Linked DNA regions of Lentimicrobium sp. L6. Each later gene encodes a partner of the first gene's protein in a complex. Links are inferred from orthologs where the notes say so. Each region holds a gene or a part of one and is shown in the gene's direction. Other genes may lie near its edges.

What was found. The genes of interacting proteins can lie anywhere in the genome.
Region 2: the proteins of uvrB (region 1) and HNS38_RS06790 are in contact, whole or in part, in a crystal structure (PDB 7EGT), measured with the Thermus thermophilus proteins. The link is inferred for Lentimicrobium sp. L6 from one-to-one orthologs. Residues at the interface, in WP_096411307.1 of Thermus thermophilus: Glu23, Leu25, Arg26, Asp27, Gly28, Glu29, Arg30, Phe31, Arg55, Glu326, Asp327, Phe328, Glu379, Ser382, Gln383, His398, Gly400, Arg401; in WP_096412145.1 of Thermus thermophilus: His654, Arg656, Phe657, Gln666, Asp668, Glu669, Lys680, Arg681, Leu682, Ser683, Lys685, Tyr686, Ala687.

The regions. Positions count from the first base shown.
Region 1 is NZ_JABKCA010000001.1:143,333-148,973, forward strand. What follows is about bases 1,437-4,436. They hold uvrB (excinuclease ABC subunit UvrB), read left to right. Parts: upstream 1,437-1,925; coding sequence 1,926-3,947; downstream 3,948-4,436. Other genes in these bases: HNS38_RS00615 (endonuclease/exonuclease/phosphatase family protein), read left to right, coding at 1,437-1,926; HNS38_RS00625 (response regulator transcription factor), read left to right, coding at 4,107-4,436. In the rest of the region: HNS38_RS00605 (DNA polymerase III subunit alpha), read left to right, coding at 1-131; HNS38_RS00610 (aspartyl protease family protein), read left to right, coding at 227-682; more of HNS38_RS00615, read left to right, coding at 1,054-1,436; more of HNS38_RS00625, read left to right, coding at 4,437-4,505; HNS38_RS20365 (sugar transferase), read left to right, coding at 4,520-5,641. UniProt on the Escherichia coli protein: The UvrABC repair system catalyzes the recognition and processing of DNA lesions. A damage recognition complex composed of 2 UvrA and 2 UvrB subunits scans DNA for abnormalities.
Region 2 is NZ_JABKCA010000019.1:49,162-52,191, reverse strand. It holds HNS38_RS06790 (ATP-dependent helicase), read left to right. Parts: upstream 1-377; coding sequence 378-2,684; downstream 2,685-3,030. Other genes in the region: HNS38_RS06785 (DUF4290 domain-containing protein), read left to right, coding at 2,784-3,030; uvrA (excinuclease ABC subunit UvrA), read left to right, coding at 1-364. UniProt on the Escherichia coli protein: A helicase with DNA-dependent ATPase activity. Unwinds DNA duplexes with 3'-5' polarity. Translocates on single-stranded DNA with 3'-5' polarity. Initiates unwinding more efficiently from a nicked substrate than double-stranded DNA.

The DNA.
Region 1 (5,641 bases):
TCTATCCATTTAGAGGCGATGGTATGTATCTGATTCTAGGAAAGGTGGTTCAGGAATTTGGTTTTGCCAGCATAGAAGTGGAAAAGATGGCCAAGATGCCTTTAACATCAGATCCTCGGGCGGTAGATTAATTCAGCTTTTTTAAGAATAAATTGGGCAGGAGAGAAAGAAACAAGTATGTATATTTGTGCATCATGAAAATGATTAAATAAAATACGATAAACCAATGACAACAAAGATTCCCTTAGAATTAATAGACTTAAATGGTGATGGCTTTCATTTAGCTATGACTGTAGAAGTGAATGGAGTGAAATTGAGGATGATATTAGATACTGGCGCATCCCGAACCGTATTTGATGTGAATAGGATAGATAGTTTTGTTCAGAACCCAGAAATGGAGCTTAACGAGCAATTAAGTACGGGATTGGGAACTAACGATATGCAGAGCAATATCCTTCAAATAGATTCCTTTGTGATTGGTGAGCTGAGGATTCAAGAGTATTCAACTGTAGCCATCGATATGGTTCATATCAATCAAACTTATGAGATTTTGGAAATGCCATTGATTGATGGAGTATTAGGAAGTGATATTTTGCATGAATTTCAAGCCAAGATAGATTATAAGACCAAAGAATTGACTTTGAAATTCCATAAGAGAAAGTATCCACCTCTTCAGCATTAATGAAGGCTCGATTATTAGGGTAGTCATCAAATGTTGACCAAGCCTAAGAAAGAAGTTAAGTTTTATAGCCGAGTGGTAAATAGGAGCATATAGGTTTAGCAATTTACACTAAGGTTTTTTATATTTGTGCAATGGCAAAAAAGGTTCAAAAGTCACAATTTAGGTTTCGGCCCATTTTGTGGGTTAATTATGTTTTCATAGTCTTGTTGCTGCTGACCAACTTAAGTACAGTGGTGGCACCTGATCTGTTTTGGCCCATTTCTATTCTGGGACTCAGTTTTCCCGTATTACTTATTTTTAACTTCTTGTTTTTCATCCTCTGGCTTTTGCTTTGGAAGCGCTATATGTTCTATTCGCTTTTAGTCATGCTTATGAGCTATGCCCTTGTTTTAGATCATTTTCAGTTTTTCAATGAAAGTACAATTGCCGATTCAAAAGCCTCCTCTTTTGCGATCCTCTCCTTTAATGCTCGAAACTTGAGTAATAATAACTTAAGCGTTGGTGATAAGTCGATTAGAAATGAAATAGCTGGATATGTAGAAAGTCAGAATGCAGATTTGATTTGCTTTCAAGAATTTCAATCTTACCCAACCAAAGGCGTAAATTCTGTTGAAGATTATAAGAAAAAGCTTCAAAGACCTCATGTTTTTAGTGCTCCATATCTGAAGAAAAACAATCATCAGTTTTTAGACCTTTTGGTGATGTACTCTAAGTATACCATCAAGAACTCGAAGACTTTTTATATGGATGGAAAGATTTATGGATTTTATGTGGATCTTGAAATTGAGAATGAGATGATTCGACTGTTTAACCTTCATTTGGAATCTAATCATTTCAACAAAAATGATTATGATATCTTTAGCGATAAGGAAGTGAATTTAAATCAGAAAAAAAGAAACCAAGTGGTATTATTAGTTCAGAAGTTGAAGAAATACAGTGTAAAAAGATCCTATCAAGCTCGAACCATAAGAACAGAAATAGAAGATAGCCCTTATCCTGTAATTGTTGCTGGTGATTTTAATGATACACCAGCATCCTATATCTATCATCATATTCGACAAGATTTGTTAGATGCTTTTAAGCTAAAAGGGAGCGGTTACTCCAATACGTATAATGGTAATCTTCCACCCATGCGAATTGACTTTATGCTTTTCGATCCACAAATGAAAATACATGATTATCAGGTTTTGAAACCTGATTTATCCGATCACTATCCAATACTCACTCATTTTACTATTCAATAATGGAATTTAAACTAACCGCTGCATTTAAACCCACAGGAGATCAACCTGAAGCCATTAAACAATTGACCAAGGGAGTGATAGACGAAGAGCCCTATCAGGTTTTATTGGGAGTTACAGGATCTGGAAAAACTTATACTGTTGCCAATGTCATTCAAAATTTGAATAGACCAACCTTAATTTTATCACATAATAAAACTTTGGCGGCTCAGTTATATTCAGAGTTTAAGCAATTCTTTCCTGAAAATGCAGTGGAATATTTTGTGAGTTATTACGATTATTATCAGCCAGAGGCTTTTTTGCCCACTACCAATACGTATATAGAAAAAGATTTGAGTATTAACGATGAAATTGAAAAGCTAAGATTGAGTACCACCAGTTCTTTATTGAGTGGCAGACGAGATGTTATCGTAGTAAGTTCTGTATCTTGTATTTATGGTTTGGGGAATCCCGAAGATTTTACAAGTAATGTGATTGAATTAAGAGTTGGAGATATCATAAATAGAGATGCTTTTTTGAGGAGGTTAGTGGATAGTCTTTACTCTAGAAGTGAGGTGGCTTTCGAGAGAAGTAATTTTCGAGTAAAAGGGGATACGGTTGATGTTTTTCCGGCATATGCCGATAGAGCCTACCGTATTAGCTTTTGGGGCGATGAGATTGAAGGTTTGGAAATTATTGATCCTATAAGTGGTTATTCAGAACAAAAGCTTGATGAATTGACTATTTATCCAGCGACCATTTTTGTCACCACAAAAGATAAACTCAACGATTCTATAAAAAACATACAGCTAGATTTGGGTAAGCAGATGAGCTTCTTTCAAGAAAACGGTAGTGGACTTGAGGCCAAAAGACTAGAGGATAGAGTAAGTTATGATGTGGAGATGCTAAAGGAATTAGGCTATTGTTCAGGAATAGAGAACTATTCTCGTTATTTTGATGGCAGGAAACCTGGTTCAAGACCATTTTGTTTACTCGATTATTTTCCAGATGATTATTTAATGGTGATTGATGAATCTCATGTGACTATTCCCCAGCTGAGAGCCATGTATGGAGGAGACAGATCGAGAAAGCAAACCCTTGTGGAATATGGTTTTCGTTTACCAAGCGCTATGGACAATAGACCATTGAAGTTCGACGAGTTTGAGAGTTTGGTGAATCAGATGATTTATGTGAGTGCTACGCCAGCAGATTATGAACTGCAACAATCAGAGGGTGTTATTGTGGAGCAATTGATTCGTCCTACGGGTTTATTAGACCCTCCTATAGAGATTCGCCCAAGTATGAATCAGATTGATGATTTGCTAGACGAGATTGATAGCATTGTAAAAAAGAATGAGCGAGTTTTGGTCACAACTTTAACCAAGCGAATGGCTGAGGAGCTCACCAAATACTTGTTAAACCTAAATATCCCAACCTCCTATATTCACTCCGATGTGGATACTTTAGAACGAGTGGAGATTATGCAAATGCTAAGAAGAGGAGATATTGATGTATTGGTAGGAGTGAACCTTTTGAGAGAAGGGTTGGACTTGCCGGAAGTGTCTCTCGTAGCCATCCTAGATGCTGATAAAGAAGGGTTTTTAAGATCGGAACGTTCCTTAACTCAAACAGCAGGTAGAGCAGCTAGAAATGTGAATTCAAAGGTAATCATGTATGCTGATAAAATAACCGAGAGCATGCGGAAAACCATAGAGGAGACTGAGCGCAGGAGAGAGGTTCAGGTAGCCTATAATACCAAGCACGGAATTATTCCAACTCAAATTATTAAGCCATTGGAAAATGCTTTAGGTAATGTGATGGGTAAGAACTCAGGACCCAATCCGTATTTCGAATCAAATCTAAAAAGTGGAATAGCAGCCGATCCTGTAATAGAATATATGTCAAAAGATCAATTGAAAAAAGCAATAGCCAAAATCCAAAAAGAAATGAAGAAAGTGGTGAAGGATTTGGATTTCGTGGAAGCTGCTCGTTTGAGAGATGAAATGATGGTATTAGAAGAAAAGTTAAAAAAAACTGGAGGTTAAGTATAAAAAATTAATGTGTTTACCAAGGATATTTGGCGTAAATTGGCCATCAAATAATCCTTGGAAAACTGGAAAAAAAAAGATATATTTGTAATAGACATCAGCAATAATCTAGGAGAATAGAGCTTTTGCTAACAATTATTATAAAAACAATTGGGGATGAAAAACAGAATAATTGCAATAGACGATGAGCAAAGCATCCGCTTTATTATCGAGAATACTTTCAAAAAAGACTTTGATATTTCTACTTTTAAGAACGGAGAAGAAGCGCTAGTTTCCATGCAGACAGGTGAGATTCCAGATTTAATCATTTGTGATATTGAGATGCCAGTTATGAATGGTTTCGAATTTATCAAACAAGTAAGAGCCAGTGGCTTTTTTGATGATATACCTTTGCTCATGCTTAGTGGAAAAGAAAACAGTGCCGATAGAATTAATTGTTTTGATTCGGGCGCTGATGATTATATCATTAAGCCATTTAATCCGAAAGAATTACTGGCACGAGTTAAAAGAAGGATGAAGACTATAGATGTACATACCTCAAGAAAAGGTCATTAATAACAACCAAAAACATGACTGAAACTGATAAAAACAAAGGTAGGTTGCTCTATATAGGTAGAAATTCCGAAACCATAGAATATTTACAATTACAACCAGAGGTCACTTTAATTATTAAAGAGAATGGCCTTGCTGCAATTAATTGGATTAATAATAATATTGATGAGTTTGATAGCCTTGATGCTATTTTCTGTTCACTCAATATTAAAGGAATGAATGCTTATGGTTTGCATAATCACATGCTATTTCATAATCTACTTAATAAAATTCCTTTTATTGTTATTGCGAGTAAATTTGAATTTCAGAGTCGAGAAGAGGCTTATGAATCAGGTGTAGATGATTATTATGCCATGCCGTTAGATATTGAAAGCCTGAAAATGCGTATCCGCTTTCTAAAAAAGTTTAAAGCATCTCACGATAAGATTAAGCAAGAGATTGCTTTGAAAGATTTTGAGACCCACCCTTATAAGACTCCTTTCATAAAGAGAAGCTTTGATGTGATTATGAGTGGAGGAGCCATTTTAGCGCTATCTCCTTTGTTAATTGGAGCCATGATAGCTATCAGATTGGAATCAAAAGGGAAAGTGTTTTATGCAAGTAAACGAGTCGGTGCAAATTTCCATGAGTTTGATTTTTATAAATTCCGATCTATGTATCCTGATGCAGACCAGAGATTAAAAGATGTTGCACATCTTAATCAATATAAAGAGGAGGATGTTGGAGATGAGTGTCCGAGGTGTAAATCCTTGCCTGCAGGGGTATTTTGTTCTCCAGTATTGAAGATGGATGACGGGTCGAATCTTTGTGAATATTTCTATTTGAAGCAAAAGAATGCCAAGGCAGCATTCTTGAAAATTGAAAACGATCCAAGAATTACAAAAGTAGGTAAGTTCATCAGGAACACAAGTATAGATGAGTTACCTCAACTGATTAACATCCTCAAAGGCGATATGTCGGTTGTTGGAAACAGACCATTACCAGTTGGTGAAGCAAATGCTATCACCAAGTCGAAATGGGCAAGGAGATTTAAGGCCGCAGCAGGTTTAACTGGGTTGTGGCAAGTAGAGTTAAGAGGTAACGATGGAGTTATGTCAGAAGAGGAGCGTTTTGAGTTAGATAATACCTATGCTGAGAAC
Region 2 (3,030 bases), on another replicon or contig:
AATGGGACAGGCCAGCAGTACTCTAAGTGGTGGAGAAGCCCAAAGAATTAAATTGGCCTATTATTTGTCTAAAGGCCAAAATATTGACCCTATCTTGTTTATCTTTGACGAGCCAACTACTGGTTTGCATTTCCACGATATTGATAACCTATTGAAGGCATTCTATGCATTGATAGACCAAGGGCATTCATTAATTGTGATAGAACATAATTTAGATATGGTGAAAAATGCGGATTGGATAATAGATTTGGGGCCAGAAGGAGGAGACAAAGGAGGAGAAATTGTATTTGCTGGGCTTCCGGAAGATTTATTGAAATCGGATACCCACACCGCTCAATCCTTAAAAATACATTTAGAACTTTAGAAAACGACATATTTTGGAAGAATTATTAAGTGGTTTAAACGATAAGCAGCAAGAAGCAGTAGTAAGAACAGATGGACCAATTATGGTAGTGGCGGGAGCAGGATCAGGTAAAACTAGAGTTTTGACTTATCGTATAGCCTATTTACTGAAAAAAGGAATAGATCCCTTTAATATTCTCTCCCTTACTTTTACCAATAAGGCAGCTCGTGAAATGAAAGAGCGTATCGGTAATTTGGTAGGGCATGGAATTGCTCGTTCCCTTTGGATGGGAACTTTTCACTCTGTTTTTGCTAGGATTTTGAGGGTGGAAGCCAGTTATTTAGGCTTTCCTTCCAATTTTACCATCTACGATACCGATGATAGTAAAAGCACCATGAAAGGGATTGTGAAATCTCAAAATCTAGATCCTAAGGTTTATCAAGATTCTTTTGTTTTAAGTAGAATTTCTTCGGCAAAAAATAATTTAATTTCTCCTGATGCTTACATTCAGAATGGGGAATTGATGAATCAAGATAAAAGCAGTGGGAGACCTCAAATAGCTAGTCTTTATAGACTCTATCAAAAGAAATTATTAGCCAATGCAGCAATGGATTTTGATGATTTACTCTTTAAAATAAATGTGCTGTTTAGAGATTATCCTGAAGTACTTTATAAATACCAGCAGAAGTTTAAATATGTATTGGTGGATGAGTACCAAGATACTAACTTTTCTCAGTATTTAATTGTGAAGAAGCTGTCAGCCAATAATTTAAATGTTTGTGTGGTAGGAGACGATGCACAGAGTATTTATGCTTTCCGTGGTGCTAATATTGAAAATATCCTCAATTTTCAAAAAGATTATCCAGAGCTTTTAACCGTAAAACTAGAGCAAAATTACCGTTCTACTCAGAATATTGTGAATGCTGCCAATACCGTAATTCATAATAATAAGGCTCAGATTTTTAAGAAAGTTTGGACAGAGAACAAAGTTGGCGAAAAAATAAAACTGATTAGAGCCAGCAGCGATAAAGAAGAAGGAAGCATGGTGGCTCATCAGATTTTCTCCGATCAGATGAATGAGAATAAACCATTGGATTCTTTCGCCATTCTATATAGAACCAATGCCCAATCGCGTTCTATGGAGGAGGCCTTAAGGAGATTGAATTTACCCTATCGCATTTTTGGTGGATTATCTTTCTATAAGCGTAAAGAAATAAAAGATTTATTGGCTTATTTCCGTTTGACTATCAATTCTGCCGATGAGGAAGCTTTGAAAAGAGTCATCAATTATCCCGTCCGAGGTATTGGTAAAACCACCATGGAAAAGATAATTGTTGCCAGTGGACAACATGGAATGCCTTATTGGGATATCATGAAGCAATCGAAATCTATGCAGTTGGGATTGAATTCAGGTACCACTAATAAACTAGTAGATTTTGTGACCATGATAGAAAGTTTCAAGGCACAGTTGAAGGATTTAAATGCTTATGATTTAGGGCAAGAGATTGGTAAATCAACAGGATTATTATCCACCTTATATATTGATAAAACGCCTGAAGGAGTCTCCCGTTTCGAAAATGTAGAAGTGCTGATGGGCGGTATTAAAGAGTTTGTGGAGACAGACAATGCTGATCCTGTAACTGGAGAAGTACGAGTGAAAACCCTGGAGGAATTTATGCAAGATATTGCTTTATTAACAGATGCTGATGAGCAAGATAAAGATGATAGACCAAAGGTTTCTCTGATGACCATCCACCAAGCTAAAGGTTTGGAATTTCCTTTTGTGCATATTGTTGGCGTGGAGGAGAACCTTTTCCCTTCTATGATGTCATTAAACTCTAGAGCTGATTTGGAAGAGGAGAGGAGGCTGTTTTATGTGGCTTTAACTAGAGCAGAAAAGAAAGTGAGTATATCATATGCTGAGTCTAGGTTTAAATGGGGAAAATTAGATTATTGTGAGCCAAGTCGTTTTATCGATGAAATAGCTCCAGAATATCTTGATTTACCAAGAAGGCCGAAACCCAAGAAAATGGAACCCATGGGAGGTGGAATTAGAATTAAAGCAAAAACTGTAGAAGCCAAAACTCCTCCAAGACCATCCTACAAAAAAGTAGAAACAAGTACTCCTACATCTAATATTGTAAATAGACCTACATCCTCATTAAAAGCTAGTGATCCAGATGATATTATTGAGGGAATGAATGTAGAACATCAAAGGTTTGGTCAAGGTGTAGTTATTAAATTAGAAGGGCAAGGAGCCAATAAAAAGGCAAAAGTGAAGTTTAAAGAAGGAGAGAAACAATTAATTTTAAGGTTTGCAAGGCTTCGAATTGTAAAATAATTTTATATTTGCAATGATTTCCTACAATAAGCATCAAATATTTACAGGATTTAATAATATTACCCAAAAAAGTGAATCTTTTCACCTAACAAATTTTTAATGGATTATAATACTTCACGAAACAAACTTGTTATTCCAGAATATGGTCGTAATGTTCAGAAAATGGTAGAATATGCCAAGAGCATCGAAGACAGAGACAAGCGAACAGAATCAGCTAAATACATTGTAAAAGTAATGGCTAATTTGAATTCTCAAGCTGGGACCTATGGCGATTACAATCAGAAAATCTGGGACCATTTTTATATTATCGCTAATTTTGACTTAGATGTGGATTCTCCATATCCAA